4 regions of the Clostridium sp. BNL1100 genome follow, and region 1 is predicted to be linked to each of the others. Evidence: riboswitches for the same ligand, from Rfam matches in the RefSeq annotation. Region 1 holds a riboswitch; each other region holds the start of a gene.
What was found. Region 1 has a riboswitch for cyclic di-AMP ahead of dapB (4-hydroxy-tetrahydrodipicolinate reductase). Riboswitches for the same ligand answer to the same signal wherever they lie in the genome.
Positions count from the first base shown of each region.

Region 2: linked by a shared signal. The riboswitch ahead of CLO1100_RS12225 (SH3 domain-containing C40 family peptidase) and the one ahead of dapB (4-hydroxy-tetrahydrodipicolinate reductase) in region 1 are both predicted to bind cyclic di-AMP.
Region 3: linked by a shared signal. The riboswitch ahead of CLO1100_RS11110 (NlpC/P60 family protein) and the one ahead of dapB (4-hydroxy-tetrahydrodipicolinate reductase) in region 1 are both predicted to bind cyclic di-AMP.
Region 4: linked by a shared signal. The riboswitch ahead of CLO1100_RS08850 (C40 family peptidase) and the one ahead of dapB (4-hydroxy-tetrahydrodipicolinate reductase) in region 1 are both predicted to bind cyclic di-AMP.

Region 1 covers NC_016791.1:1,800,393-1,808,533, forward strand. Annotated here, with positions in the region: gene CLO1100_RS07430 (Ger(x)C family spore germination protein) at 1-501, opposite strand, end outside; gene CLO1100_RS07435 (spore germination protein) at 498-2,084, opposite strand; gene CLO1100_RS07440 (3D domain-containing protein) at 2,190-2,981, shown strand; cyclic di-AMP (ydaO/yuaA leader) riboswitch at 3,067-3,210, shown strand; gene dapB (4-hydroxy-tetrahydrodipicolinate reductase) at 3,351-4,208, shown strand; gene CLO1100_RS07450 (IS1182 family transposase) at 4,341-5,930, shown strand; gene CLO1100_RS07455 (D-alanyl-D-alanine carboxypeptidase family protein) at 6,064-7,293, opposite strand; gene CLO1100_RS07460 (spore germination protein) at 7,517-8,141, shown strand, end outside.
Region 2 covers NC_016791.1:2,866,173-2,874,313, forward strand. Annotated here, with positions in the region: gene CLO1100_RS12205 (glycosyl hydrolase 53 family protein) at 1-290, opposite strand, end outside; gene CLO1100_RS21260 (hypothetical protein) at 442-576, opposite strand; gene CLO1100_RS12210 (GHKL domain-containing protein) at 951-2,243, shown strand; gene CLO1100_RS20280 (cyclic lactone autoinducer peptide) at 2,258-2,392, opposite strand; gene CLO1100_RS12215 (accessory gene regulator B family protein) at 2,389-2,973, opposite strand; gene spoIVA (stage IV sporulation protein A) at 3,297-4,565, opposite strand; cyclic di-AMP (ydaO/yuaA leader) riboswitch at 4,789-4,974, shown strand; gene CLO1100_RS12225 (SH3 domain-containing C40 family peptidase) at 4,976-5,683, shown strand; gene CLO1100_RS12230 (NAD(P)H-dependent glycerol-3-phosphate dehydrogenase) at 5,780-6,775, opposite strand; gene plsY (glycerol-3-phosphate 1-O-acyltransferase PlsY) at 6,811-7,452, opposite strand; gene der (ribosome biogenesis GTPase Der) at 7,528-8,141, opposite strand, start outside.
Region 3 covers NC_016791.1:2,624,901-2,633,041, forward strand. Annotated here, with positions in the region: gene recJ (single-stranded-DNA-specific exonuclease RecJ) at 1-700, opposite strand, end outside; gene holA (DNA polymerase III subunit delta) at 727-1,743, opposite strand; gene CLO1100_RS11105 (DNA internalization-related competence protein ComEC/Rec2) at 1,768-4,128, opposite strand; gene CLO1100_RS11110 (NlpC/P60 family protein) at 4,266-5,156, opposite strand; cyclic di-AMP (ydaO/yuaA leader) riboswitch at 5,161-5,302, opposite strand; gene CLO1100_RS11115 (N-acetyltransferase) at 5,394-5,927, opposite strand; gene CLO1100_RS11120 (hypothetical protein) at 6,098-6,325, shown strand; gene CLO1100_RS21245 (aspartyl-phosphate phosphatase Spo0E family protein) at 6,322-6,477, opposite strand; gene CLO1100_RS11130 (MarR family winged helix-turn-helix transcriptional regulator) at 6,671-7,141, shown strand; gene CLO1100_RS11135 (YhgE/Pip domain-containing protein) at 7,253-8,141, shown strand, end outside.
Region 4 covers NC_016791.1:2,121,483-2,129,623, reverse strand. Annotated here, with positions in the region: gene CLO1100_RS08860 (HAD family hydrolase) at 1-52, opposite strand, end outside; gene CLO1100_RS08855 (uroporphyrinogen decarboxylase family protein) at 33-1,109, opposite strand; gene CLO1100_RS08850 (C40 family peptidase) at 1,352-2,248, opposite strand; cyclic di-AMP (ydaO/yuaA leader) riboswitch at 2,249-2,389, opposite strand; gene CLO1100_RS08845 (heavy metal translocating P-type ATPase) at 2,516-5,008, opposite strand; gene CLO1100_RS08840 (sulfite exporter TauE/SafE family protein) at 5,045-6,904, opposite strand; gene CLO1100_RS08835 (metallophosphoesterase) at 7,073-8,035, shown strand; gene CLO1100_RS08830 (N-acetylmuramoyl-L-alanine amidase) at 8,047-8,141, opposite strand, start outside.

The DNA.
Region 1 (8,141 bases):
TCTTATATAACCGCCGGGAATTTTTGAAAGCCCATACTCCTGTTCTACTATTTCCTTTGCGGTTGTACCCTTTGCAACGATAATAAGTGACTTAAACTGGGTTTCATGGTCTCTTAGAATGAAATCTACATAGTTTTTAATTCCTGATTTAGCAAGCTCCTCACTAAAAACTATAACTTGTGAGGAACTGTAAAATATCTTTTTATTTATTTTGGCTAATAAGCTTCTTAATGCTGCAAAAATAGTACTTTCTGTATTGCTTACAGTTACAAAGCTTTTTTCACCGCCACCTCCGCCTCCGGAAACTCCTGCACCGGAGCTGTTGACATCTACAGGTTTGATAATCTGTGCTGTTACCATTATTTTACCATCATCAGTCTGATCAATTCCCATAGCTGTAAGAATAGACAATTCGCTTAGATCCCTATTGTTCCAGCAACCTGTTGTTAAAGTCATAATCATACTGATACATAGCAATAACAAAATTATTTTTTTAATCATTTTTTACTCCCCCTTGGAGCAAAAGTTTTCCCGGTTGTACGTTTTCGGTTCTGGTTTTGAGTTAATGAACGGGGGCGGTTAAACATGGACCATACAGGTGTTACTATAAAGGAATCTTTCAGGCTTTCTCCACGGAAAGGTGCAAATGGGGAGAGTAAAGGCACAAAAAATGATTTCTTTCCGCACAGATAAATAGTAAACATATACGTAACAAAGCCTATTCCCAATAACCCAAGAATATTGGCTGCGATTAATATAACAATCCTTAAAATTGCTCCTACTTTCATAAGAGGAGGTACAATAAAACTGCAAATTCCTGCTAAAGCAGCAATAATAACCAATGGGGCAGAAGCTATACCTGCACTTACTGCGGCATCTCCAAGTACAATGGCTCCTACAATGCTAACTGCCTGACCTATAGCCCTTGGCATACGAAGACCGGCTTCACGAAGAATTTCAAAAGTAATTACCATAATTAAAGCTTCTACAAAAGACGAAAATGGGATTCCTTCTCTGGTCGCTGCCATTGTCAGCATAAGCTTAAAAGGTATTATGGTTTGGTGAAAGCTTGTAACCGCAACGTATAAGCCCGGCAAGTATACTGATATAAAAAAAGACATTAATCTTAGTAACCTCATAAAGGTCGCAAAATAAAATTCTCCGAAGTAGTCCTCCTGAGCTTGAAAGCTCTCAATCATCAGGAATGGAACAGTCAGTACCGTGGGTGTTCCGTCTGCCAGAATAGCAACTCTTCCTTCAAGAAGTTTAGCTGCAACCTTATCAGGTTTTTCACTGTTTCCTACCATAGGGAAAAAAGGCATTTTGCCATCTTGTATAAACTGCTCCATATATCCGGTAGCAAGGATTGCATCTATATTTATCCTATTAAGACGGTTTTTTACTTCTTCAACAACTTCAGGTGCTGCAATACCTTGTATATAGCAAATTGCTACATCAGTATTTGTTTGCTTGCCTAACACAAGGCTTTCAACTTTAAATTTAGTATTTTTGATTCTTCTCCTAAGCAGAATTAAATTTGTCTTGAGACTTTCTGAAAAGCCTTCTCTTGAGCCTTTAATACTTATCTCAGTGTCTGGTTCTCCGACAGCCCTTTTTTCAGGAGCTTTTAATCCTATTTTAAAGGCCTTGTCCTGTCCGTCAATGAACAAAACAACATCCCCTGTGAGAATACCGCTCAAACAATCTTTAAAGGAATAGAGCTCTTTAACATCACTTACACTTAATATACTCTCACTTAAAAGTGTAAAAACCGATGAATAGCTTTTTTCACCTGAATAATTTATAATAGGTTCAATAATATTCTCAGCAAGTATTGCCTTGTCAAAAAAACCTTCTATAGAAGCAATGATAATCCTTGTATTAAGCTTTCCCAAATGCACTTCACGCAGATTAAAGTCACTGCACAGGGAAAATTCCTGATTCAGCAGTCCTCTGACTTTGTCGATAGATTTAGGAATTTGAGTATTGCTGTTATTTTCACTATCTTCAGGTACTTCGGTACCCGCACGTTTTGGTTTTTTAGGCTCTCTGGATTTAAAAAAACTAAACATTATATCACCCAAAGTCATTGTCCCCAAATAAAACATTGTTATTCTATATGTATAAATACTGCTAATTTGGAAAATAATCCATAACAGGTTAATTTATTTAATAAGGAGTTCACATATATGACCGAAAAAGACAAACAAAAGTCTGCAGATATTTGGATGTTCAAGGTATTAACTATAGCTTTGGTATTGACAAGTACTTTACTTGCTTTTTTCTGTATCAGGGTAAACAATGTAGTAGATCAGTACAAAGAAAAATATAATAATGAATGTGTTCAATCCATGCTTATTATGAAATCAAATCAATCATTAACAACAAATACAAATAATTATAAATCTCAAAGTGATGAACTCAGTAAGCTTAACAACGACCTTAAGAAACAAAATGAAGAGATAAAAAAACAGCTTGAAGATTTAAAAAAACAAAATAAGCAATTGGAATCTACAAAGAAAGAACTAGCCGATGATAACCTTCAGCTTCAGAGATCACTTAAAAAGGCAGCAGCGGTGGGTGTAAAACCTCAATCATACAAGATATACAGTGGTGACAATCTCGAAAATAACAGTAAAAGAAAGTATCTTGGGAAATTTCTTGGTACGGCATATACCCCATGTGCTGAGGAATGTGGCAATAACAAGGGGATAACCAGCTCAGGTCAGCCAATAGTACCCGGTGTATCCATAGCAATTGATAACACACATTGGCCTTATGGAACAATATTCTATATTAAAGGATTAGGATATACAATCGCTATGGACACAGGAAGTGCAATAAAAGGTAAAAACAGATTTGATTTCGCAGTATTAGATAAAAAGTTCGCATATGAGCTTGGACAACAATATTATGACGTGTACCTAGTAAAGATAGGAAACGGTAAGATTAGTGAATCTATTATAACCAAACCGGCCTAAATGAAAGAATGTTAATAAAAACCAGGAAATATTGACTTATTTATAGAATTGGTATATACTAACAGTAGATTTAAGTCTAAAAATTAATAATTTATCGCTGAATTATAGCAGTTTGATTGCTATAAGCGGGGGAACCATTTAATGGGGTGAATCCTGGGTTATCAGGTAGGGTTAGTCTCTTACAACCCGAATCCGGCAGCTAACTTCGTAAGCGTTGGGGAGAAAGTGAATTTTTACATTTTGTAATTTTCTAACCAATGCTACAGTTTATCTGTAGCATTTTTAAGTTTATCCTTATTCATTTTCTTCAAATTTAATTATTCAATTTTAAATCTTACTTTATAATTTGAAAGGGAGGGAACTTATTTGATGAAAGTTTGTATATCAGGGTTGGGCCGCACCGGAAAGGAAATCGCAAGGACAATATTATTACAAAATGAAATTCAGCTTGTTTCTGCTATATGCAGTCCGAGCAGTAAATCTTTAAATAAGGATTTGGGAGAAATACTTGGAATGAATAAAACAGGAATTACGGTTACCGGATCTGATAAACTGGAGGAAGTAATATTCAGAAATAAACCGGACGTTGTTATTGATTTTTCAAATCCAAAATCAGCATTAAAAAATGCTTTAATTTTCTCAAAATACAGGATAAACATTGTAGTAGGAACCACAGGCTTCTCGGATTATCAGCTTAAAAAGCTTTACGTAATTTGCAGAAAGTTCAAAAACGGCATTGTTTATGCACCAAACATAACTATGGGTGTAAATGTTCTGATGCTGCTGTCAAATCTTACGGCAAGCTTGCTAAGTAATTACGATTTTCAGATCACAGAGTTGCATCATAAAAACAAATTGGATTCACCATCCGGAACGGCGAAAAAAATAGCTGGCGAAATACAGAGTGGTCTTTTAAACAAAGGAGTTGTAGTTTCAAATAAGGACATACCTATAAATTCTGTAAGGGCCGGAGGTGTAATAGGTAAGCATGAAGTAATGATTGTAGGTCAGGACGACAAAATAGAAATCAGTCATGAGTCTTTTTCAAGAAAAGCCTTTGCACAGGGAGCTGTAAGTGCAGCGAAATTTATTCATAAAAAATCTGGGTACTTCGAAATGAAGGATGTCCTTGATTTGGAAAAAGTATTAAAAACTTATATTGAAAATAATAACAGGTGGTCGTCTAAGCGCCACAACAAATATAATGCCAGACCGGCTTCAAATTAAAAAAACAAGGGGCTGTTGCACAATGAATAAATTTATTCACTGTGCAACAGTCCCCTTTTTGTCCCTAAAATAGTAAAATGCGGGTCCCGTAGGGCCCGCAAGTGTTGTATAATTTAATTTGTGAAAAAACTTATGCAACATAAAAATTATACCGAATTTAACGGATACTATCAATTAGTTTTGCCTTTAAATTTGGAGATGTTAATACCTGAAGATGATTCTGTCAGACTGTTAAGCCAAATATTGGAGGGATTGAATTACACAAAGTTGTATAAGGCTTACTCTTCTACTGGAAGAAAACCGGCAGTTGACCCAAAGACCATGTTTAAGGTAATAACATATGCAAACTCAAATAACATATACTCAAGTAGAAAAATTGAAACTGCATGTAAAAGAGATATTAATTTCATGTGGTTGCTCCAAGGGGAATCAAAGCCAGATCACTCAACTATAGCCAGATTCCGTAAGGATTATCTTCCAGAGGCAATAGAAGACCTATTCTATCAAATGGTACAGCACCTGCATTCTATCGGAGAAGTTAAATTCGAAAACCTTTTTGTGGATGGTACTAAAATTGAGGCAAATGCAAACCGCTATACCTTTGTATGGAAGAAAGTAGTCAATAAAAACGAAGCAAAGATGTTTGAGAAAATAAAAGCTTGCTTAGAGGATATAAACCAGTCATATTTGACTAACTTTTCAGTATCAAAAGATAGCATATTGGCGGATTTAGAGCAAGTTCTTGAATATTTAAAGGACAAGCAAAAAGAAGATAACATAGAATTTGTTCATGGAATCGGAAAACGTAAAACTCAATTACAAAGATTCACAGAGCAGTTCAAGGAATTTAAAGAACGTCAGGAAAAATACAATGCCCATAACCAGCTGTTCGAGGGGAGAAACAGTTATTCCAAAACGGATACTGATGCAACATTCATGCATATGAAAGATGACCACATGCGTAATACTCAGCTAAAACCTGCCTACAATGTTCAGATTGGAGTTGAAAGCGAGTATGTTACTGGCATTGGAATTTTTCAGGATAGGAATGACATTGCTACACTAATCCCATTTCTAAAAAGTATGGAATCAAACTTAGGTAGATGTTATGAAAACGTAATTGCAGACTCTGGCTATGAGAGCGAAGAAAACTATCTGTATTTGGAAGAAAAGCATCAGAAAAGCTATATAAAACCTCAAACATACGAGATATGGAAGAAGAAAAGCTTCAAGAAAGATATCAGCAAGCGTGAAAATATGCAGTATGATGAAGAGAAAGATGAGTATACGTGCCATAATGGAAAACAATTAAAAATGTCAGGAACAACTCATAGAAAATCAGCAACAGGATATCGTTCCGAGATTAGCATATATGAATGTGAAGATTGCAGTAATTGCCCCTATAAGTCTAAGTGTACAAAAGCCCAAGGAAATCGCAAAATGCAGGTATCTAAGACATTTGTAAAAAAGAGACAAAAATCTTATGAAAACATCTTGACGGAGAAAGGCATTCTTCTAAGGGTAAATCGTTCCATCCAAGTTGAAGGAGCCTTTGGAGTTCTAAAAAGTGATTACAATTTCAGCCGTTTTTTAACACGAGGGAAAAACAGTGTTAAAACCGAATTTATCCTGCTGTGTTTTGGCTATAACATAAACAAATTACACTCCAAAATTCAAAATGACCGATGTGGAAAAGAACTTCATGAAGTAAAAGCCTGCTAAAATTCCAACGAAATCTAATAGGCCTATTAAAGTGCGCTCAAATTCCACAAAATAGGGAATTAACTACAGAGTAATCAACAATTTAACAACAAAAAATATTGGAGCAAAAGAAGGGAGCACCGCTGACTACTTTTTAAGTAGTTTTGCGACACTCCCTTGTTTTTTTAGCTCTAAACATAAATTTTAGAAGATTTTTTATTATCAAAATGAGTTCAATAATTCCAAGAATAGCTACGATTGTAACCAAATCTCTGTTTTCGGTAACAATGTCTTTGATTTTTGTTCTGTAATCCTCAGGTGCTGATACAGTCTTATCCGAGTATAAATTAACTTCTATTACAGTATTATCATTAAGTGTGTATTTTAAAACACCTGCAATAGTTTCGGCATTAACCGGGAGTTTCAACTTTTCATTCGGTATAAAGCTTATATTTTTAATAAAACTGTCTCCTACCGGATAGGTGTAATAAACATCAATTTTACTTGCCAGATCAATCTTAACATTATCTACTTCTATACTTCTTTGAGGGATATTTTTGGGAACCAGCACTCCCGTATAAAACTTGGAAAATCCGTAATCAAAAAGTTTTGCAGTCTCGGAAAAAGCACTTTCTTTACTGGTGTTGAATACCACAGCAATAAGACGTTTATCATTTTGAGAAGCAGTAGTAACAGCGGAAAAGCTCTGGGGGTTTGTATTTGTACCTAATTTTCCGCCATCAACGCCTTTATAACTCCAAAAAAGGGTATTTTGGTTTGTTAAAATGGAAGAATTATTTCCATTGAGCCAGCCAAAACCTCTAGCACCAAATATCACATTAAAAGTATTGTTTGATATTGCTACTTTTATAAGTAAGGCAATGTCATTGGCAGAAGTATATTGAGCCTTCTCATAAAGGCCTGTTGGATTTACAAAATATGTATCTTTTAAAGACAGCTCTTTAGCTTTCGTATTCATATATCTAACAAATTTTTTGATATCACCGTCACCTACATATTCGGCAAGTGCCACAGCTGCATCATTCCCCTGTGAAAGCATTACGGCATAAAGTAAATCCTCAACAGTATACTGATTTCCCACCACAAGATTAAGCCCATTAAAGCTGGCGGCATTTTTACTGATTGTAACCTTAGCATTTAAATCTGTTTTCTCGATGGTAACAAGAGCAGTCATAAGTTTACACATAACTGAAGGTGATAAATGCTTATAAGCATTTTTTTCAAAAAGAACTTGTCCCCTTACGGTATCCATTAGGACTACAGAGCTAGAAGTAAGACTTTCAGCCGGCGTCCATGCAAAAACCGGGAAACTATTTAATATTAAAATTAATGCCACTATAACTGAAATTATTTTTTTGCTCATCAACTTTACCTGCCGAAAGTAATTATTTCATTTCTTAATATAATGATAGAACATAGAGGCTCAATTAACAAGGCAAAAATCAATAATTAAGGTTAAAAATAGGTTACAAATTTTACAATAATTAATAAAGATATTCAACAAATGAAAACAATGCATATAAGTAACCTTAAAATAAAATAATACATTTAAACCTAAGCATAATTTATAAAAAAGGAGCTTAAAATTGGGAATTGTAAAGAGACTAAGGAAATACATTATATATGACAAAAAAAGTATAAAACATGACTTTGAATTGAACGAAATAAAGTCGGTAAATTGTGACAGGGCAAAAAACGCTGCTTCTATGGATACATTTGATAGCGAAGAGTTTAAGAATTACTTTGAAGAATGCCCTGGTAATGATGAATATCTTGAAGAGCACGTATCAGACGAAATAGATAATAATAAAAGCATAATGAAAAAAATATATAACATACCTGAAAACAGTGATATTGTATACAGGGAGTTCAATATAACCGTTCAAGATGACAATTATCAGGCTTTTATAGTATTTATTGACGGAATGACGGACAGTAGTATTATAAGTAATAATATCCTTCAGCCTTTAATGATTTTATCAAACATAGATATTAAACAAGAGGTAAAGGATGTAGGAGAATTTATATTCAACAGACTTATACCTTTTAATCAGTTAAAAAAGGTAAAGGATTTTAAAGATGTTGTTAGCAATATAAATTTTGGCGGTTGTGCTGTATTTGTGGATGGATTGGAGTATGCATACACAGCGGATACTAAAAAGTGGGAACACAGGAATGTGGGTGAGCCAAATTCCGAAACTGTCATAAGAG
Region 2 (8,141 bases), 1.1 Mb from region 1:
ATAAAACTTTTTGTCAACGAAATATCCAATGAATCTATGCTACCATCTCCGTTTACATCAGCAGCCCTTTTACCGTTAGCCTCAGGGAAGTCGGTTATATTTCCAAGTAAATAGCTTTTTATTAGTGCATAATCCAAGGAATTTACTTCTCCGCTTCCGTCCACGTCACCATATAAAAGCTGTGAAGTGGCGGCTGATACCATATCTACATGCATAAAAAAGTTCTCGAAGAGTATCATCAAAACCAAAAGAGAGACAAAAATCAATTTATTTTTTTTAAAAGCATTCATTATATCTCCCCCAATATGTTTCTTACTTATTAATGTAATATTAAGTATATTATACCAATTAATGTAATGCATTTACAACCTTCATTATTTGACCAACAAAAAAGCACTGTAAACCAGTGCATTATAAAAGGCCATTAATTTATTTTTGTTGCTACCCCTTCAAAATTATTTCCTTTGCTTTTGTATACATTTCTTCGGTTATATACCCTTGTTCAAACAGTCGCTGGTTGATATGTAGTTTAACTTCTACTATCACAAGCTTTACTGCCTCTTCATTAAAAGCCATTTTAACCTCCAATGTATTTTCTATCTGTTATAAATTTATTAGTTAAAAGCTTTTTTATGATTTAAATATAAAACCGTTAATTATTTCCGATTACTACAAACCGTGCATGGATTGAAACAGGTAAAAAACTATTGTTTACAGCGTATAATTAAATGTAAAAATGTGTTATTATTGAAATGAATTTATTTTTGAACAAAATAATCGAAAAAGTAATATAAATATTTCAAAATATCATTTTTTTTACATTAAATGATATCATTTAGGAGAAAAACATAATATAATGTAAATTAGGATAGGTATACTGGAAATTAATTACCCCTTGATTGAAAATAATAAAGATATTATCAAGTATTCCGAGCTTGGAGGGAAATATAGTGTTTATAATCGGTCAGCTGTTGATAAATACATTGTTTGCAATGATAACTGCCTACATAACTTACTTATTTCTTAAAGAAAATTTTGATATAAAAATACAACTGAATTTTTTAGTTGCATTTATTGCTTGTAATGGTGTGCTAAACGGATTTGTGTCTACTTTGTGGATGAGTGTACTTCCCGTACCGGGAAATCTACAATTCCTTAAATCTATAATTTTGACAATCCTCAACATAATTTTAATTAAGTATCTACTACGTGTTGAATGGCTAAAATCGGTATTATCCTTTTGTTTGATTATACTTTTTGTTGGAGTAGGAAATTTTACAGTGCCATTGATTTTTTATTCCGTAGGTATTAATGCAACACCTGAGACAATAAATAATAATCTATTTTTATTTTTTATTATGAATCTGATTATTTATTGCCTAGCCCTGATTCTTATTAAATTTATACCTTATGCTAAATTAATCGGAAATATAAAAAACCTTACACCTGTAGGTATTCTACTTTTTATTACCATATTGATAATGGCCTCTTTTCTTGGAATGCATTTCGTAGTTCACTTTGACCCTGTCTCATTTGTTATTGTACTTATTTCATCTCTCTCATATTTCTTTTTCTCGGCTTGGTATATAAACATCTATCATAAATACGAAATGAAGAAGGAAGAACAAAAGCAGCAGGAATTTTATAATGAATCCCTTGCCAATACACTTCATGATTTAAGACGTATAAAACATGATCAAATGAATCACCTCTCTGTCCTATACGCTATGCACCAAATGAACAAGTATGATGCGGCTGCTTCATATCTAAAAGAAATAATAGGGACAAGTCAAAGTATAGGAAATACTGCTATTTACAATATTAAGAATGCCGGACTATTCGGATTAATATCATCTAAAGTAAACTATGCTAATAGCCATGGAATTAATTTTGACTTGGATACCATCGGCGAAGTTGATTCTATTCCCAATATTAAAATTTCTGATTTATGTGAGGTAATAGCTATTTATCTTGACAATGCACTGGAAGAGGTTTTAAATAACGGAAAACTTAAGCTTGATATGAAAATTTTAAGTACAGATGAAAGCCTTACAATCAGAATAGAAAATGAATGTACTAAAACACCTAACACAAAAAACTCATCAAAGGGTACAGATCGTGGAAACGGGTTAGTCATTGCAAATAAAATAATTGCTTCATATAAAAATATTTCAAGTTCTACTATATTTGATGAAAAAAGAATGATATTCTCACAAGTTCTAAGAATGGCAAAAGAGGCTTAACAGCCTCTTTTTGCTTACTTGAGTAATGATTTTGGACATTCTTTTTGATAATAAGACCAAAACCAGCATGCACCTGCAGAAGCAGTAGCTGCAAATACTCCAATTAGAGATAGAACAGTTAGTACCAGTAATTTAATTTTACCCTTCATGTAATTATCCCACCCCTCTTATTTTTTGTTAATCTATACACTATTGGTGTAATATTAACCGTAGATATTAGTGTAATTACTGAAATGATATTTGAGTAAATATTAGGAACTATTAGTGTAATAACAAAGCATATTACTAATAGAATACTACATTTTATCCTTAAATCCCTTTTTCTTTTTTCAGTAACAATTGGTTTTGACACCAGATCAGCAGGTGCGTATAGAAATGTCAAAATTCCTGATATAGTAAATAAAACTATATTTAAGAATTTTATATTAAGAATCTGTGCCAGATATACAGTACCAAATATAAACGTAAAGTGAGTGATTACACATCCGATTTGTGTTTTTGCATGTACTCCTCCTAAATAGGATTTATTTAATGAAAACACTATCACAGCAACTATGGCATATTTAAATTGTCCCAGGAGTAACGCTGCAATTAACACTGTAAGTAATTTCAAACCATCTGCGAAAGCCATATACAATCCGTAATCAATTTGTTCAGCTTTTTCTTCTGAGATTCCCGGGATATTTGAAACAATCTCATTAGTGATTTTCTTTGTTATATCCTCTAGCACTCAATCACCGCCACTTACATTTTACACCATTATATCCTATTTTTCTTTCTTTGTCGATATTATTTTCTTTATATTAATATGTTTCCAATTGAACAGTAAACGTGATATATCATATTAAGAAAAAGGGGATATATTGCATAATATTATATTTGAGTACTAAATGTTACATTTTTGATCCAGCTATGATGACTTCTTTATTTAATAAATAAATTAATAAAGTCAAGCTGCATTCATCGGCACACAAAATTGTAGCCTGCAAAGATTTTCTTTGCAGGATTTAAATTTATGAAACCCCTATTAGTATTTGAACATTGAATTTAAATTCATGCGGTTTTGTTGTTCCGGCACCTCCTCTTGTTACACATACACTTCTGTTTGTACCTAACAATATGTATTGAAGGAGCACTTGCTCTAAGTTTCACCCCAAACTTGTTACCCTGCTTGATAATCTCCGGTTCCTCCAGAGTGAGTTCTTCCATCTGAGGCGAGACCATTCCATAGCCCTTAACCTTAACTTCATGCAAGGCATATTCTACCCTATCATATTCCTTTTTTACCCTTGCAAGGTCTTTTATAAGGCTTATGAGTTTATGCTCACCCTCTATTTCCATTCCAGACTCTTCGCTTAAAATTCTATACAAAAGTCCGTCAGCAGCCGACAAATCGATTAAAACAGTACCTTCCCCAAGGCTTACCTTATCAATAACTGCCCTCTTAACAAATTCATATTGTTCAAAAGAAGGTAGAGCATCCTTTATTGCACGTATTTTCGTGGCTGCTTTAAAGGTATCTCTTATTGAATTTATAATGTCTGCTTTTAACCAATGAGAATCATCCAAAGCTTCAACCCATTTTGGTATATTAATACCTATTTCACAGATTGGAAACTCATGTAGAACCTTTTCCATAACGGTATCAACATCATCAATTCTCATTTGGAGACAATCCATTGCTATTACGGTTACACCGTACTTTTGCTCCATCTCGTCACGCAATTTCAATGTTTCTGAATCTCTTGGATTTGTTGAATTAATAATCACTACAAAAGGTTTATTTATAGCCTTCAGTTCTGTTATTACCCTTCTTTCAGCTTCAACATAATCCTCTCTTGGGATATCTGAAATTGAGCCGTCTGTTGTGATTACAATACCGATGGTTGAATGTTCATTGATTACTTTCTTTGTCCCAAGCTCAGCTGCTTCCTCAAAAGGTATCTGATGATCATACCACGGTGTTGAAACCATTCTCGGGGCATTATTCTCCAAATGTCCCATTGCACCTTTGACCATGTAGCCCACACAGTCAATCATTCTTACTTTAAGTTGCACGTTTTCATCAATAACAACTTCTACTGCTTCGTTGGGGATAAATTTAGGTTCAGTGGTCATTATAGTTCTTCCGGATGCACTTTGCGGAAGTTCATCTATTGCCCTCTCTTTTTGATATGTGTTCTCTATATTAGGGATAACCAACAAATCCATGAACCTTTTAATAAAAGTTGATTTTCCCGTCCTGACAGGTCCCACAATTCCTATGTAAATATCCCCTTGAGTTCTTTCAGCTATTTGCTGGTATATGTTGAATTTATCCACCCTTAGAACCCTCCCCTATATTGTTACACGTCTCGTTACGGACTATGTATATTGTCTTTTTCAATATTAAATATATGTCCGAAAACAGTTATTATTACAAAAAAATAAATTTATTGAAAACTGTGTTTATATACTGAAAACATTGAGAGGACTGATATAAAACCCGGCAGCCTATTTTGATAAGACGGGAATTGACATTAACAAACATTCCACGATATAATTTTTTTATAAAAGGCTGAATCCTCTTTAAATGAGGTACGGAGGAACCAATTTTGGGGCTAATCTGAAAAAGATAATTAGTAAGTGTACATATATTAATCATTTAATAAATCATCTTTGTCTTTTTCGTAGGGCGATCCTATTACCCGAACCCGACAGCTAACTTCGGAAGCCATAAATAGGAGGCTAAAATGTTGCAACTAAAGAAAATGATTTCCGGTGCAGCAACCATTGTGTTGTGCCTGGGATTGTTTGCATTTTCATCTTTTGCCGATGAAATTCAGACTGGAACAGTTTCCGCATCTGTTCTAAATCTCCGAAGTGAACCCGGAACAACCTCAAAGGTCATTGGAAGTATGACCCGCGGGGACAAGCTTAGTATTCTTGAAAGCTCAGGTGATTGGTTAAAAGTAAAAACATCAGATGGTGAAACGGGCTGGGCGTTCAGTCAATACGTTGCCCTTTCCAAAGATTCCGATGAAGATACATCGGACAGGCAGTCTGAAAATTCTACTGACTTATCAGAGCTGATAGTGAAATTTTCCAAGACTCTATTGGGTACAGAGTATGTTTATGGAGGTACAACTCCTAAAGGCTTTGACTGCTCAGGATTTGTACAGTATGTCTTTAAGCACTTTGATATTTCATTAGAGAGGGTAGCTTCCAGTCAGGCAAACCAGGGTAGCCGTGTTTCAAGTCAAGACTTGAGTGCCGGTGATTTGGTTTTCTTTGACACTGACGGAGGTCACAACAGTATCAGTCATGTAGGGATATACATTGGCGGCGGACAATTTATCCATGCGGCATCAGGAAGTTCTACCCGTAAAGTTATAATTTCTGATTTAACTTCCGGGTATTATGCAAACAATTTTATGAAAGCAAGACGAGTTATAGTATAATTTTTGGGGCTGCTCTTTTGAGCAGCTTTTTTTTATCTAAAAAGGGCTGCCGTCCAATGAAAATAATTCACCCGGTGGCAGCCCTTTCATCAACATTTACATTTCGGTTTTTTTATCTCTGGTCATTAATGCTCCTACAGCACTTCTTGGGTCTTTACCTTCAAAAAGTATTTTATATGCTTCTTCAGTTATAGGCATTGAAACACCAAGTTTTTTTGCGAGATCATAGGCAGGCTTTGTAGTTGCTACGCCTTCAACAACCATATTTACTTCATCCAATGCCTGCTGAACGCTCTTTCCCTGACCAATTAAAATACCTGCTCTTCTGTTTCTGCTATGCATACTTGTACATGTAACTATCAGGTCTCCTACTCCCGTGAGTCCTGAAAAAGTATCCGCATGTCCTCCCATGGCTACACCAAGTCTGGATATTTCTGCAATTCCTCTTGTCATAAGAGCGGCCTTTGTGTTGTCACCATACCCCAGACCATCTGAAATTCCTGCACATAAGGCAATAATATTTTTAAGAGCTCCTCCCAGTTCAACACCAACTACATCAGTATTTGTATAAACTCTGAAATTTGGAGTCATAAATAAATCCTGAAGGAACTCAGCAACTTCTATTTTTTCGCAAGCAGCTACCACAGTAGTAGGTATGTCCCGTCCTATTTCTTCTGCATGGCTTGGCCCAGATAGCACTGCTACGTTGTTATCAGGCAGCTCCTCTTTCATTATTTCTGAAAGCAATTTACAGGTTTCATTTTCAATTCCCTTTGAACAGGTAACTACAATAGTATTCTTGGAAATAATGCTTGCAAGGGTTTTGCAGTTCTGTCTTGTAGTTTGTGAAGGAACAGCCAGCACAACTACCTCCGCTTCTTTGCAAGCCTCCGAAATATCGTTTGTAAATTCAACGCTTTCAGCTACTTTAACACCGGGCAGTCTTGTAATATGCTCTCTGTTTTTCTTTAACATTTCTATTTCTTCTACCATGGGTGACCACAATCTAACCTTGTTACCGTTCTTTGATAACAATACCGCCATTGCCGTACCCATGCTTCCCGCACCAACAATTGCTATATTTCTATTCATGTTTGCCTCCCTATACCAATAAAGTTATATATACATTAAGCTTTTTTCTTTTCACCGATTTTTGATTCTGTTCCATTCAAAAGTCTCTTAATATTCCCATTATGACGGGCGATTGCCAATATTGACAGTATCGTCGCAAATATAATAAAAATCGGACTGTTCCCTTTTATGGCAGCCCCTATTGGAAAAGCTACGCATGCTAATATTGATCCCAGTGATACATATCTGGTAATAACTACTATTATAACAAATACACCCAGAAGAATCAGGCCAAGTTTCCAATCCATCATCATTACCACTGAAAATGAAGTGAGAATACCCTTTCCGCCTTTAAACTCGAAGTATACCGGCCAGTTATGCCCTGCTATAGCAGCGATACCGCCAACCATACCTCCTATCCCTGAAATATTACACAAAGTAATTGAATCAGGTATGGAAGTAATAATCAAGTTACCAATAATATATGATAAAACTCCTTTAAGAATATCTCCGAATATTACAAGAACCGCTGCGGTTTTTCCAAGTGTCCTCAATGTATTTGTCATTCCGGCATTGCCGCTGCCATGCTTACGTATATCAGTTCCGTAAATTCTCCCCACAACAATGGAAGTATTCAAGCTTCCAAGAAGATATCCGATTATCATAACCAATAAAATCTTTATTGAAAAAAGACCCATCTTTCCCTCCATAAGCCTAATCGGCTAAAAATCATTTAAAGAAATAAATCCCTAATCTCTCTACAATTGCTTAGACTAATCTTCCTTTTCACGCTGCCTATGGATAAATCTTATGGGAGTTCCTTCAAAGCCGAAATTTTTCCTCAGCTGATTTTCCAAATAACGCTCATAGGAATAATGGAACAATTCCAAATCATTAACAAATACAACAAATGACGGTGGCTTTATGCCCGCCTGAGTCATATAGTATATTTTCAGTCTTTTACCCTTATCTGAAGGAGGCTGAACCATAGCAACTGCTTCGTTTATAAGATCGTTCAACATTCCTGTAGAAATACGGAAGGCTGCCTGATCGGCAACAAATTTGATAAGCTCATAAATTTTATTGACCCTTTGTCCGGTTTTAGCAGATATAAAGAGAACCGGTGCATAGGTCATAAATCCCAATTTCTCATGTACTACTTTCCTGTATTCCTCTAGTGTACCTGTCTGCTTTTCAATTAAATCCCATTTATTAATAACTATAATTGAGGCTTTTCCCTGCTGATGTGCATAACCCGCAATCTTTGTATCCTGCTCTGTTACACCGTCTTCGGCATCAATCATAATAAGGCATACATCTGCACGTTCAATGGCAGTCCAAGACCTGATTGTACTGTATTTTTCAATGGTTTCGTTAATTTTACTTC
Region 3 (8,141 bases), 820 kb from region 1:
AATCAACTACATCACAAACAGTTGCAATTGCAACAAACTCATAAAACTCGCATTCCTCCTCCCGGGGAATACACATTTCCTCGTAAAGTACCTGTGTAAATTTAAACGCTACCCCCGCCCCGCAAAGTAGTTTAAACGGATACTGACATTCTGCCTGCTTCATATCTATAATTGCATCAGCTTCAGGAAGAATGTCAGGTACATCATGGTGGTCTGTAACTATTACTGTCATACCGGATTCTTTTGCATATTGTATCTGTTCTCTTGCTGCAATACCGTTATCACAGGTAATAATCGTGTCAATTCCGTCATTTAAAGCATTTTCAACCAAGCTGTTGCTTATACCGTATCCATCCAGTATCCTGTGAGGAATGGCATAGTCAACAGTTGCCCCGCACCTAGCCAAGGCTTTATATAATATATAAGTACTAACAACCCCATCAACATCGTAGTCGCCAATTATTCGTATTTTTTTATTTAGCTTGATTTTTTCTTTAACAATTGAAACGCCTTTCACAATATCCTTCATTAACTTTGGATGGTTTAAACCTTGCAAATCGGCCTTTATAAATTTTCTGGCATTATCTAAATCCTTTATACCTCTGTTTACTATAATCCTGCAAAGAAGTTCGCTGATTCCCAATTCCTTTGACATTTTCTTAAAGTCAAACTTAGGATTCTTTAGTATCCACTTTTGCAAATCCACCTGACCCCCATATATTAGTATTATTTCATTGAGGCTATGAGAAGCTCAATCGCCGTTCTATCAGTCATTTTTCCAGTTTTAATGGACTCATCCAGTTCAAGGCTATAATACATGGCCTTTTCCAAAATACCTATTTTCATATTTCTGCTTAATGCAAGAACTTTTGAGGCAACAAAAGGTGTTAATCCCATTTGCTTTGCTGCCGCATCCTCTCTCATGCCCTGTTGTTTGAGTAATTTCATTCTGTAAACCATTCTTATTTGTCTTACAATCATGTACATTATTTTCTGCATTGGTTCCTTCAAAGAAGCCATATCATTCAATAGTATCAGTGCTTTGGAAATGTTGCCTTCTGCTACGGCATCAGTTAAATCAAAAATTCTGCTTTTTATGGTTTTTGTACATACCGACTGAACATCATCAATGGAAATCTGCTGTTTATCCTCTGTAAAATTAACTATTTTGTCTATTTCGTTCAGTAGCTCTACCATAGAATATTCACTGTTCTCGACTATATACGATGCTGCAACATTATCTATGTTTTTTTTATGGCTTTTAAATACCTTAACAACCCATTTTACAAGGTCAGCAGGCTTCTGATAATTAAACTCAACAACAAGACCTTTTTTCTTTATAACATTTACCAGCTTAATTCTCTTGTCTACTTCCTGTTCCACAAAGATAAGACATGTATAGGGAGGCATATTTTCAATATAGTCTGCAAGTTTATTATTTTCTGATTTCTTATCAGAACCCTCGCCCCCACCTTTTTTTGACTTAAAAAAGCCGGAGTTCCTCGAAATTACAAGCTTTTTATCACTGAAAACAGGCATTGTCTCACAGTTTTCTATAAGAGTTTCAGTATCTTTTTTACCTTCAAGATATATATAATTTAAATCCTTTGTTTCTTCGTTAACAATCAGGTTGGCTATAGCATTCATATAATACTTTATAAGATAATCTTCCTGACCATAAAAGAGGTATACATTTTGCAGTTTATTTTCCTTTAATTCTTTTTTTAATATATCAAAACTCATATTCTTCCTCTTTTTATTATATTTTTAAGGTAGCATTGTTCTAATGTTAAACCCATTTCCATAGCTGGTTGCAATAACTGCTCCGTTTTCGTCTGTCCTAAAAAGTTTTGTTCCATTCTCTTGAAATGTATCAATAACAAATTGGCTTGGATGGCCGAAATTGTTTCGCCCTACTGAAACAACCCCATATTCCGGCTTGACCGCCTTTATGTAATCGTTGCTTGAGGAGCCTGGAGAACCGTGATGCCCTACTTTTATTATGTCCGCTTTTAAATCCAGACCTTGTTTTAACATTCTCTCCTCTGACGGAATCCCACTGTCCCCTGTAAACAAAACTTTTACATTCTTATAAACTAATTTTAACACTAATGAGCTTTCATTCAAATCCTCTTGGGCAATGCTGTCTATTTTATAAGAGAGCGGGTTTAATACTTCAAATATCGTTTCGTTATCAAGGTTTATTCTATCTCCTTGCTTACATTTGATTACTGAAATATTTTTTTCCTTACAGATACTATTTACTTTCTCCAATCCTCGTCCATCAGTTTCAGGTACAATTACTGTCCCTACAGACAGCTCTCTGAGCACTGCCTCAAGTCCCTCCGTATGGTCAGAGTGTCCGTGGGACGCAATAACAATATCAACTTTTTTCGTACCCCTATCAAGAATATATGGTACCATAACTGACTCACCTATATCAAACTCGGATTTCGAATTTGCTTCACGTCCGCCTCCGTCAATAAGTATTTTTGTACCATGAGCTGTTCTTATAAATGTGCTGTCACCTTGTCCAACATCTAAATAAGTTATTTCAAGTGGCTTAGGTATTAGCGACTTAGCCCCGAATATAATAATTATTAAAATAATAATTGCTCTTTTCAGATGTTTTGTGTATTTTTTAGCCTGAAAATAATTTCTGCCTTTAAATATATAAATTATAAATAAGTAGTAAAATAAAACCATTCCAAATGTTGGGGTAGGTAATTTTAACAATGAAAATGGTATTTTAGAAGTTACTTCTGTAACAAACAATATGAAGGACAGAAATGTGTTATTGATATACCCGATAATAACCGCCAGGTATATATTAAGTAAACCTGCAAAAACCATAATAAAACCTATTATTGTTACAAATTCAACCAAGGGCACAACGAGGATATTAGAAATAATGGAGAATGTTGAAAAATTGTTAAAATAATATAAGGTAACAGGTATAACTCCTAACTGTGCTGCAATTGTTGCTGCAAGAGTATCTGAAATCACGTTGGGGATATATTTGTACTCAGTGAAGGATTTAATTTGCGGATAAAACATGACAAGTGACAGTGTTGCACCGAATGAAAGCTGGAATCCTATATCAAATAGTGTATAGGGATTGATTATTAGTAAAATAAGTGCTGAGGCTGAAATACTTGTATATATATCGGGTTCCCGCATTATGATTCTTCCTGTCAGTATTATTATTCCCATAATAACAGCCCTGACTACCGAAGCTGAAAAACCCGTAACAAATACAAATAATATAAGTATAAAAATAGTAATTATATTTGCTTTTAAACTGCTCAATCTCAACTTTTTGAAAATAAAAGTAAATGGCAGAATTATAAATGCGACATTCATTCCTGAGGCTACCATGATGTGGCTAAGTCCGGCTTTACTGAATGCTGTAAAGGCATTTTCATCCAAGCCGTCCTTATATCCGATGAGCATACCTTCCAGCAGTCCTGCCTGATTTTTATCAAGAGAATAACTGATTATGTCAACAACTTTATTTTTAATCGCATATCCTATTCTATATAAGTAGCCTCCTCCTTTTTGACCGGAAACTTGAATATCTGATGCACCATGTAAATATATCCGTCCTGAAATCCCTATTGATGCCAGATATCTTCTATAATCAAATCCTGCCGGATTAGTTGCAGGCTTTGGCTTTTCAACAACCCCTGTAAAACCGATTTTTGTTCTGTAGCCTATTTTTATGTTAATATTGTTTACATAAACCAGTATCCTGTTTTTAACCTTGACGGTCTTATTTTTATAAACTACAGATTCTGTTTTTAGAACAAAATTTGACTTGCCGTCTTCCGAATTCTGTATTTCACTATCAATAAAACCCTTTACTTCTACAGGAATACCGTAATATTGATTAAAGCTTCCAATATAGCGATATTCTGCATTATAGAAAAGCATTCCGCCTGCTATAAAAAAAGAAAGCAAGATAAAAATTATAGTTTTTAAATTTCCGAGTTTTTTAAGAAGACAGATTATAGCTAACATCATTATAGAAGAAATTATAAGAAAACGATTCAATCCAATGCTGTTTATAAGTAGTATCCCTAAAATAAAGGACACAGCGAAAAGACAGAGCGGTCTTTTGATATTCAAAACAACCTCCATATTAAGTTTATAGTAAACTAGAAATTATGAATTTTCAAAGATAAAAAATGAAAGTTAAGAATTAAAAGTTGACATAGACCACAAAAACGTCTTATAAAAGACGTTTTTGTGGTCTATGATAAGATTTAAATTACTCTTTTTGCACCAATGTAAGTTCCCCGGTATTCAGATAAACTCTGAATAAGCACTTTTCCATTGGAAGTTGATGCATGAATAAATTGGTTGTTACCTAAGTAAATACCTACATGGTCTATAGCACCAGCTGATTTTCTGGAAGATGCATCAAAGAACAACAAGTCTCCAGCCCTTAAAGCTGTCTTAGAAACCCTTGTGCCATTTGAATACATGCTTGATGCTGAGCTGTTGAGGCTAACGCCAAAGTTCTTATATACGTAGCCGACATAGCCAGAGCAATCAAAGCCGCTTGGACTTTTCCCACCATAAACATACCTTACACCAATAAACTTCTTTGCATATGCAATTACCCTGCCAACCAGAGAATCATCCTCTTCGCTGACAAATGTTGCAGCTTCCGTAGAACGGGAAGTTTTTGTTGAATTCGCCGCTGAAGAAACAAATTTCTTTGAAACGTATCCAACCTTTGAACCTACTTTAACCTTGTGCCATTCAGTAAGTGTATCCAGTATTTGTACATCGGTTCCTTCTTTTAGAGAACTAATTACTTTGCTGCTTGTACTGGCACTTTCTCTGAAATTGACACCATTAGCATTAATACTTCCTTTTGTGGTAAGAACCTTTATGTAGTCACTGTTTACCCAACCGGTCTTTCCATCAAAAGAAATCTTGTACCAACCGCTAGACTTATCAAGCACTGAAACTCTCTTATTGGAAAGTTTAGTGATGACACTTGCTGAAGTATTTGGGTCTTTTCTTACATTGACGCCAGTACCCTGAATCTGGGCTGACTGCGAAGCAGCCATTGCAGCAGAGCATACTAACACAAGTGAAAAGGCGAAAATACAACCGACAAGTACCTTGGTAATCTTACCTGTCATTGGCCCCTCCTATAGTAGCGCTTCCGAAGTTAGCTGACGGGCTCGGGCAATAGGACCTCCCTACCATTCATTAAATAATAAAGAATGGATTAACCCCAAATCTTGGTTCCTCCGTACCTCTTTCGAGGATTCAGCTTATTAATTTCGTTATTATTATATTTAATTTATTACAGTTTGTCAAACTTTTAGTAATAAAACAGCAATTTTTTGGTAATATTTTTGTAATATTAATGATTTTTACACTTTCTTCCACATGATCAGAGCATGTTCAGTTATTTTTTGTAAATCATAAAACGTGTCAAATTCATATTCGGTATAACCACACTTTTCCCAGAATTTTATACCGGATGTATTATTTTTGCTTACCGAAAGACAAACAGTATTCACATTGTATGATTGCTTAAAATAACTTTCGAGAATACTAATGACTTTTTTACCATAACCTTTGGATTGGTATGGCAAGTCAATAGCTATTGAATTTAACCAGAGTATATTTTCCTCAACAGACAACGAACCTTTGACCAGACCTATAGACTTGTCGATAATAAAAGAATCCTTTTTTTCAAGAAAAATATCCAAAAAGAATACATTATTCTGAGATATAAACTTAAAAAGCTGACTGGAAAATACATCATAGCTTATAAAACTATAAACACCGGTTGCATATTTAAAGCCGTCTGTATTTTCGTAAATTGAATATATATTTTCAATACTTCCGTAGCTAATATTTTTTAAATGCAAATCATCATTCAATATATCTATCTTTAGCATATTACCATATCCTTACTGAACAAAAAGGTATTGATACAAAGAATTATACCAAATAATTGCAGTATTAAGAACAGCATATATTAGGAAATATTTGACACATAATATAAATAGCTTTATTTTTATTATATAAGCAATATAAACATTTTACAAAAGACAGAGAGGAACTAAAAATGTGTAAGGTATTTAACGAGCAATTATTTGAATGTTCTTTTATAACTCTTAAACTGTTACTGGAAGTGTTTAAAAAAAATCTAATAGATATAACTGATTTTAAGAGCAATACCGAACTTAAAATCAGTTATATCCAAAGTAACCTTAAGCATATAAATCAAATTGAAAGAAGGTCATTTATTGAATGTGTAATTCATGAATGTATTGAAATTAATCGCAGTTGCTAATTAAAACTGTAAAATTGCAAAATTAAGTCATCTAATCTTTTACTGATTCTAAGAATGTCGTGTTTCGCCCATGGTTCATTATCCAACAAATCATAAAGCTGCTGCTTAAGACACTCGACTTCTTTGTTAAGTGTATAAATATTTGTTTGCATTATGTAACCCCACTTCTTTTCTTTGGTAAAATATATACTTATTTTACCATTATTTTGTATTCAAGTAAATACATATCCTAAAATTTGTAAGTCCTTGTTGATTTTTTTGCTAAAAGCAGTTTACTTTTTAATCGTTCAGTAGTATATTAAAATAAAATAGTTTGAAATTCAAATTAAGTGAGGATTAAAGACCATGAACTCAGAAACAGAAAATAGTTTACTTATTGTGGATGAACTATTTAGAAAGCTTTTTGATAAGTACAATAAACTTGAGAGTAAAAAATTTTTTAGTAAAACTCTTGATGATCTTACTGTTATCGAAATTAATACAATAGTTGTTATAGGTCACGGTGAAGAAGATAAGAAGATGTCAGAGATTGCAAATACTTTGGGCGTCACCTTTGGTACTCCTACTGTAACTGTTGACAGGCTTATTAAAAAAGGTTATGTAATAAGAAGGCGTGACAAGGAAGACAGAAGGCAAGTTTTTATTTCTCTTTCTGAAACCGGGAAAGATGTTTTTGAATCTATTATTATTATTAGGAATATACTTGCTGAAAAAATATACGGTATCCTTAGTGAGGACGATAGAAAGGCCCTAATTAATATACTTTCATCACTTAATTCACACTTTGATGATATTTTTTGCTTCAAAAATAAGTAGTTTTTTTTTGTCGAAATACTTTGAATTTCAAATTATTTAAATTTACAATATTCGAGGTGGTGAAGTAAAAATAAAATGAACATCTATCCAGAAAAAAAGGAGGTAAAAATTATGCAAACACTGAAAAAGTACAAGAAATTTGCCGTAGTCATTGCAGTTATTTTAATTCCATTGGTCTACAGTTTTTTCTATCTTGATGCCTTTTGGGATCCATACAGCAAACTTGATAAACTTCCTGTAGCCGTAGTAAATCAAGATAATGGAGCAACTATCGGCGGTGAAAACAGAAATCTGGGAAAAGAAATTACAGACAATCTAAAAACCGATAAAAATCTTAAATGGGTTGTTACATCAGAATCTGATGCAAAGGACGGTGTAGAGAACAGAAGGTATTACGCAATGATTAATATACCTGGTGATTTCTCCAAAGATATTTCTTCGGCAGCCGACAGCGATAAAACTCAAGGTAATTTAACATATACTGTTAATGAGAAAAGAAATTATCTTGCAAGTCAAGTCCTAAGCAGGGTTACATTAGAGTTTAAGGATAAAGTCTCCAAGTCTGTTTCCGAAGAAATCGTCGGAACCCTTTTAGATCAGATAAAAGATCTTCCTAATAGTCTCAAGGAACTTGATAATGGCTTAAAGGAAATAAAAGACGGAGCTGAACTACTCTACGACAGCAATGGTAAAATTGTAAAAGGTCAGAAAAAATTTAATGACGGTGTTAATAAGCTTAACAACGGACTCTCAGAAGCCAATAACGGTTCTACTACTCTGTCAAAAGGTTCAAAACAACTCAGCGACGGTGCAGAACTGTTCTACAAGAGTTTATCAGGCGGTTCCGATAAAATAACCGGTTTGGTTAGCGGTTCCAATGCTTTTATGTCAGGTCTGTCAAATCTGAATTCAGGTTTAAATCAGCTAAATTCAGGCATTGCTATAGCTGCTCCCCAGATATCTCAACTGACTAAAGGTAGCTCTGACTTAAACAGCGGAG
Region 4 (8,141 bases), 320 kb from region 1:
CCACATTGATTAGTGTTTGAAACATATCAATGCTAATAGCAGATATTCTCATTTATATTAAATTCCCCTTTTAACGGATATTGTCCAAACTTTCTGACTGATTCAAGCAACGCATAAATATTTTCTTCCGGCGTATCGATTGGCATACCGCATCCTAGACCCAGAACAAATCCTTTCGGATTATCTGAAGCTTTTTGTATGCATCTCTTCGCTTCATTAAAAACATCAACAGGACGTCCTGACAACATAACTTTAGTAGGACTTATATTACCATATAATGCAACCTTAGAGCCTATTTCATTTTTAGCAGTTTCCATATCCACCTTTTCATCAAGACTGATTATCCCTGCTCCCGTGTCTGCAATCTGTCCCAGCAATTTCGTAGTGTTCCCGCAGATGTGCATTAATGGAGTTTCTTTTGTCAAATTTACAACACTTTGCACTAGTTCTTTTAGAAACGGAAATTCAAATTCTTGAAAAAAGGAATCACCTATAAGAGATGCAACAGGGTCTGAAATACTAAATTCAACCCCTAGTTTTGAGGCTTCATTTATATATTCAACAGTACTTTTTAGTGAAAATTCAATCATTTCCTTTGCAAACTCCGGATTTTCATATAAATCAATCATCAAATTCTCTAATCCCCGTATATTGGATGCAGTTGTCAACGGACCGGGAATTTCAGATACAATAGGAAGTTCATTTCCCAAACATTCCAAAAGTTCCTCAAGTGCTTCCAATATGATATTTAATCTTCCGCTTTTTCGAGGATCGGGAATCTCCAACTTTTTATAATCATTGTAATCATTAATGATATTTTCAGATATGTAAGGTGTGTCATGTTTAGGATAAATTACTTTACAGCCTACTGCTTCGGCTATACCGTTTACTATTGGTCCGGTACCGGCAGACTGTATTTCATAAACTTTTCGAGCCTGAATTTGGGATTTTACAATTTGTTTGGAAGATAAATATAAATCTGAAACACTGTCTCCCACCAATTTATATATATAATCTCCAGGACAAAGACCGCAAGGTATTCTGTCAACAGCCTGCTGATGTTTAAATGCGTACATTCTTTCCCTTGGTGTCATTTGATCCACACACACTACTCATTCCTCCCGTATCAAATAAATCCTTCAACAAAAAGCAATGAACATCAGCCGATATTCTAATTTCTACATAATTAGATTAACTTTTTATAAATATTTTGTAATTATTACCCTAATTATACTTTAATTGGTTGTTAATGTCAATCTGTGTCCCTATCCGCTATACAGTAAACAAAAAGCCGCAAAAAACATCAAAAGATGAATTTTGCGGCTATGAATTATTTATATTTACATGATTTCTAAATTACTCTTTTTGCTCCAATATAAGTACCCCTGTATTCTGACAGCTTTTGTACGCGGACTTTGCCGTTTGATGAAGATGCATGAATAAAGGTATTACCACCAATATAAATTCCTGCGTGGTCTATTTGTCCTGATGCTTTTCTACTTGAAGCATCAAAAAATAATATATCTCCTGCCTTTAGCTGGGCCTTTGCTACCTTAACTCCGTTGGAATACATACCCTGTGCCGACCTGTTAAGATTGACATCAAACTTTTTGTATACGTAGCCTACAAAACCTGAACAATCAAAACCGGTTTGTGGATTCGTTCCACCATAAACATATCTGACCCCTTCAAACTCACGGGCATACGCAATTAGTTTACTGTTTACAGAGCCATCGTCCTCAACGGCTGAGAATGCAACTACATTTACCGATCTGGACGTTTTTGTACTGGCAGATGAAATATTCACAAATTTAGATGATACATAGCCCACCTTTGAACCTATTTTAACCTTGTTCCAACCCTTTACAACATCAAGAATCTGTACGGAAGTACTTTTTTTAAGCGAGCTTATAACCTTGCTTGAAGTTCCGGCACTTTTCCTGAAATTGACGCCATTTGCATTTATTGCTCCTTTTACAGACTGCAATTTAACATAATTGCCGTTCACCCAGCCGGTTTTCTTGTTATACGAAACCTTGTACCAGCCTTTGGAGTGGTCAGTTACAGTTACTTTTGCATTTGTCAATTTGGTAACAATTGAAGAAGATGTTGTCGATGCCTTTCTCATTTTAACATTTGTACCTGTAACTTTTGCCGGCATTGTTGCAGCCATTACAGCCGTAGATGCAAATGCAAAAATCAGGGCAATAATACATCCTGCAAGTGCCTTGGTAATCTTTTGTTTCATTGTTCCTCCTATAGTGTGCTTCCGAAGTTAGCTGCCGGGTTCGGGTAATAGGATCACCCTACCATATAAAATGGATTAACCCCCTTTTTCTTGGTTCCTCCGTACTTCGTACTTGTGACGAAGATTCAGCAAATTTTTTTGACTGCTTCTATATAAAACTAGATTTCCTCACCACCTCCTTTAATTAAGTCAAAAAATACAAGCAGTCAATATATAATTCGAATTATATATAATACTTTGCGGGGTCAAAGCCCTGGTAATATATGCTTATTGTTTTTTACCCGTATTCCACTCCTGTTTCTGCCACTCCTCAACAGTATCAAACTTACGGGTATCCATTGGCTCATAACCTTTCAGGCTTAATGAATTCGTTACTACGGATACAGAGCTGAAGGCCATTGCTCCACCTGCAATCATTGGATTGAGTAATCCCAGCGCTGCAAATGGTATTCCTATGATATTGTAGAAGAATGCCCAGAATAGATTTTGTTTTATTTTGGTCATTGTTTTTCTTGATAGTCTTATGGCAGCTGGAATGGTTCTTAAATCACCCCTCATAAGGGTAATATCTGCTGCTTCAATGGCAACATCCGTACCTGTGCCTATTGCCATACCGATGTCTGCGGTAGCTAAAGCCGGAGCATCGTTTATTCCATCACCAACCATTGCAACTATTTTGCCTTGTGCTTTTAGCTTTTCTACTTCCTCTGCCTTGTTTTCAGGAAGTACCTCCGCCAGTACATTAGTTATTCCTACCAGCTTTGCAATAGCATTAGCAGTCCTTTTATTGTCACCTGTAATCATATATACGTCAATGCCGATATTTTTCAATTCTTCAATTGCTTCCTTTGAATTTTCCTTCAAGGTATCGGCTACTGCAACAAGAGCAGTAAGTTTGTTGTCTATAGACATCAGCATTGCTGTTTTACCTTCATCCTCAAGTCTTGCAATGTCAGCTTCAACATTCCCCATATCAATACCCTGTTCACTCATAAGCTTTCTGGTACCCATATATATTGTTTTACCGTCTATAACAGACATTACGCCTCTTCCCGGTATTGCTTCAAATTTGTCGGGATCATTTATTTTACTAAGTTCTTTTTTACCATGCTCATAAATTGCTACTCCCAAAGGATGCTCTGAACTTTTTTCAGTAATTGCCGCAAGCCTTAATATTTCTTTTTCAGTATAGGAAGTGTCTATAACAACTATATCGGTAACTTCGGGCTCACCTTTTGTAATTGTTCCTGTTTTATCAAGAACTACAGCGTTTAGCTTATAAGCCATTTCCAGATGTTCTCCACCTTTAATAAGTATGCCGTTTTCAGCACCCTTTCCGGTACCTACCATTATTGCGGTAGGAGTTGCCAACCCAAGGGAACATGGACACGCTATAACCAAAACTGCTACCGCACTTACTATTGCCTTCGTTACATCACCGGTTACCAGCAACCATATTACAAAGGTTAATAACGCAATTGCCACAACCACAGGAACAAATATACCTGAAACCTTGTCAGCAATCTTCTGAATTGGAGCCTTTGAGCCCTGGGCATCTTCAACCATCTTGATTATTTGTGACAATGCAGTATCCTTGCCTACCTTTGTAGCTTCGAAACGGAAGGTTCCGAATTTGTTTATGGTTGCTCCGATTACAACATCGCCTGCTTTCTTCTCAACCGGAAGGCTTTCTCCTGTGAGCATTGATTCATCTATGGATGAATTACCTTCCAATATTTTACCATCAACAGGAATTTTTTCTCCAGGTCTTACAATTACGACATCACCGGGCAGAACATCTTCTATAGGTATGTCTTCTTCAGTACCGTTCCTGAGTACTCTGGCCGTCTTAGCCTGCAAACCCATAAGCTTCTTTATTGCTTCAGAAGTTTTGCCCTTTGCAACCGCTTCAAGGTATTTGCCCAATAAAATAAGTGTAATAATAACTGCTGCAGCTTCAAAGTAGAGGTCTTTCATCATGCCTTTATGAACTTCCTCAAAAAAAACATTGTAAAGACTGAAAAAATATGCAGCAGATGTACCCATGGCTATTAATACATCCATGTTGGCACTTTTTGATTTCAATGCGTAATATGCATGTTTATAAAATCTGAAACCAATTATAAACTGTACCGGAGTTGCTATTATCAGCTGGAAATACTGATTATGAAGTAATGAAAGCAAAGGGCTGTCCAGATTCAGCATTCCCAGTATCATTGCAAGTACAAGAGGAGTACTTAGTACTGCCGATACAATCAGAGAAAGCTTCAAGGATTTTATTTCCTTCTCCCTTTGCTCTTTCTCAGTATCCGTGTTTACCTCCTCGGCCTTCTCCGCTCCATAGCCTAAGCCTTCAACTATTTTTATTATGTCTGAAACTTTTACCGTAGACGGGTCGTATTCAATATTTGCCTTTTCTGTGGCAAGATTAACGGCTGCCTTAACAATTCCTTCGGTCTTACTAAGCTTTTTTTCAATTTTTGCAGAGCATGCCGCACAGGACATACCGGAAAGCTTCAATTCAATTTTGTTTCCGGATTTTGCGCTTTCCTTTATAACGCCATAACCCAGCTTTTCGATTATTTCCTGAAATTTCGCTGAATCGGTCATACTGTCATCGTATTCAACAGTTGCTTTTTCTACCGCAAAATTAACATTTGCATTCTTTACTCCCTCAAGCTTATTCAGACCCTTTTCAATCCTTGCTGCACAAGCTGCACAGCTCATACCTGTGATTTTAAGGGATTCTTTCCTATCCATTTTATCTGCTCCTTTTTTGTTGTAATAGTGTATACATTAGCCGCAGCACCCTCCTGCTGACGCTCCCGCAGATGGTGTATAGCTGTTTACTTCATCCTTTATTTCTTCAATATTAATTGTATTTATATTATCTACCACCTTTACATAGCCGTGTAACATACCCATTCCGCATTGGAAGGTAAAGTCAAGAGTCGGCGACAATTCAGGTGTTTCCTTTTCACTTTTCAAATCCATCTGTGCCTGATACTCCGGAAATACAATTATGCTGTTGCATATGTTTAATTGGTCTGTATCAAACTTTATTTTAGCAGGTATTCCCTTTTGCAAAACAACAACCGCAGGTGAATACCCGTAATCGTTTACTGTTACAGTTACCTCCTGTTTATCTCCGTTTACCTTTGAAATGGCTACCTCGTCAGTAGGAATCTTGCCATTTGCAAATTTAGTAGCCTTCGAGGCTGCTCCACAACACCCTCCTGAACCGGAAACAGTACCCTGAGAATCGGTGTCGGAAGTTGAATCTTCAGCACTTACAGCAGACAGATCACCGACAACCTTTATATTGCTACTAATCATTCCCATCCAGCAGCTGTAAACAAATTTTCCTTCACTGTCCGGGGTAAATTCAATAACATTTTCTCCGGCCTTCAATGGCAGATTCTCAATATTGTATTCAGGTATGTTTATTCTGTTGTTACAGCCGTTTATATCACTTTGATCAGCTGTAATTGTCCATTTTACAGGAATACCTTTTTGAACCGTTATAGGACTGTACCTTCCGGAATCAAGCTTTGTGGTAACTACCTGAACATTTCCCTCTATTTTTGCAACTCCTCCTTCAGAAGATGATGCACCAAGGACTATGCTTGTATTAAATCCCGAAAGTGAAAGCCCTCTGTTTAACATTATAATACCAAGAATCAATACCAGTACAGCACTTACCTTCATCATTTTGTGTGTAAATTTGCTGCTGAGAAATGAGCTGACAGCACCAAACCCAAACATCAGGGGAACCGTTCCAAGGCTGAATAGAAACATTGATAAGGCTCCTGCCATGGCACTTCCCGTGCCCAGTGCATATAGCTGCATTGCCTGCAAAGGTCCGCAGGGCATAAGTCCATTCAGCATTCCAACCAACAAAGGCCCACGGCTTCCGCTGTTTTCATGTACTTTTTTGGCAAAAATCTTGGGCATTCTGGGATTCAATTTTCGAAGTGCAGGAAAAATATTCAACATATTTATACCCATTATAACCATAAAAATACCCGATAGAATTGCAACTACACCCTTAGCAGTACCTGAAAAACTTACAACTGAGCCTATTCCTCCTACAATCCCACCTACGATGGTATAGGAAATTACACGTCCTATGTTGTATAACACGCTTGGTTTTAGTTTGTCAAATTTTGAATCCCCGGCTGAAGCTTTGTATCGGACGCATACCGATAGATTTATCCCTCCGCACATGGCCACACAATGAAGTGATGTCAGCAGCCCTATAAAAAACAGAATTCCGTACCCCATTGACTGGTTTACATCAGGTACAAAATTAAACCCAATCGTATTTTTTATAATTACGTAAAGGGCGAGTATAATTACTGCTATTCCCGCAACCTGCCCGGCTCCCGGCCACTCCGACTTTTTATCGGGAATATTTGAAGTCTGTATGTTATTTGACATATCTTTTGGCTTATTTTTTACCGTATAATCCAGTCTTTCAATTGTTTCTATTATTTTATTCAGCTTAACGGCATCTTCATTATAGGTTACGTAAACATTTGAACTGCTGTAAATTGCCTTAACATTTATAATTCCGTCCAGTTTTTTAACTGCATTTTCTATTCTCGTTTCGCAACCCGTACAAGTCATGCCTTCTATTTGAAGAATTATATTCATCAGATTTTCCTCCTTCATTTCACAATCTGCTTATTTAGCTTTTAGTAGCTTATCATTTCTATGTGAAGATTTTATGGAGGAAATCAAGTTGGTTTTTATAATATTTTTAAATAGATTTACAGACTATATATTATAGAATTAAATTTTGCAGCTGACGGGGGTAGTTTTATGAAAAAAAGACTGTTAATGTGTTTATTTACTGTATTTATGCTGATTTCATTGTCCTTTAACTGTTTCCATGCAGAAGCATCACTCTTTTCCGGTCAATTAAAAGATTCCTGTAAGGAAAAGCCTTTTACTATGGTATGGCTTTCCGACTCTCAGTACTATGCCAAAAGCTATCCTCAAATTTATGATTGTCTTGGGGATTGGTTTGTCAAAAAGTACAAGCATAACTCTTTTGGATATTTGATTGTATCAGGCGATATTGTGGACAATGCAAGCTGTTTAAACCAATGGGAGGTTTCAAGCCGAAACTTTAAAAAACTTGATGATGCAAATGTGCCTTATGGTGTTCTGGCTGGTAATCATGACGTTATGATGAATGGACTTAATTATAGCATATTTAAAAGTTATTTTGGTGCTTCCCGATATATAGATAAGCCTTGGTACGGAGGCAGCATGGATGATAACCGTAACCACTACGACCTAATATCTTTTAGCTCTCATGATTTTATTATACTATACCTAGGTTTTAGTAGCGAAACTTCTCTTGAAACAACAACTTGGGTAAATGGAGTTCTTGAAAAGTACCCAGACAGAAATGCTATTCTGGTTTTACATGAATATCTTAACGAAGATGGAGAGATGACAGAAAAGGCCCGGATAGTTTCGGACAGTATTGTCCTTAAAAACGACAATGTCTTTATGGTATTGTGCGGACATTATCATGGTGCTCAAAAAAAGGTTAAAATGGTTTGCAATTCTGATGGGACTACAAGAAAGGTTCTGGAGATTCTCTCTGATTATCAGAAGGCCCCAAATGGCGGTAACGGATTTTTACGATTTCTCAAATTCTGTCCCCGCTCCGGCACCCTTAAAGTTTCCTTGTATTCTCCATATTCTAAAAAGGACAGCTATTTTGGAGAAGGTATTGATAATTTTACTGAAACTATAGAGTTAATTGATTAATATTTCTAACTCTATAAGCCAGGCGAGGATACCTTACTGGATTCATTTAAATATTGTTCTACTCCATTTGATATTGATTTTGCGAGCTCCTGTCGAAAGGTGTCCT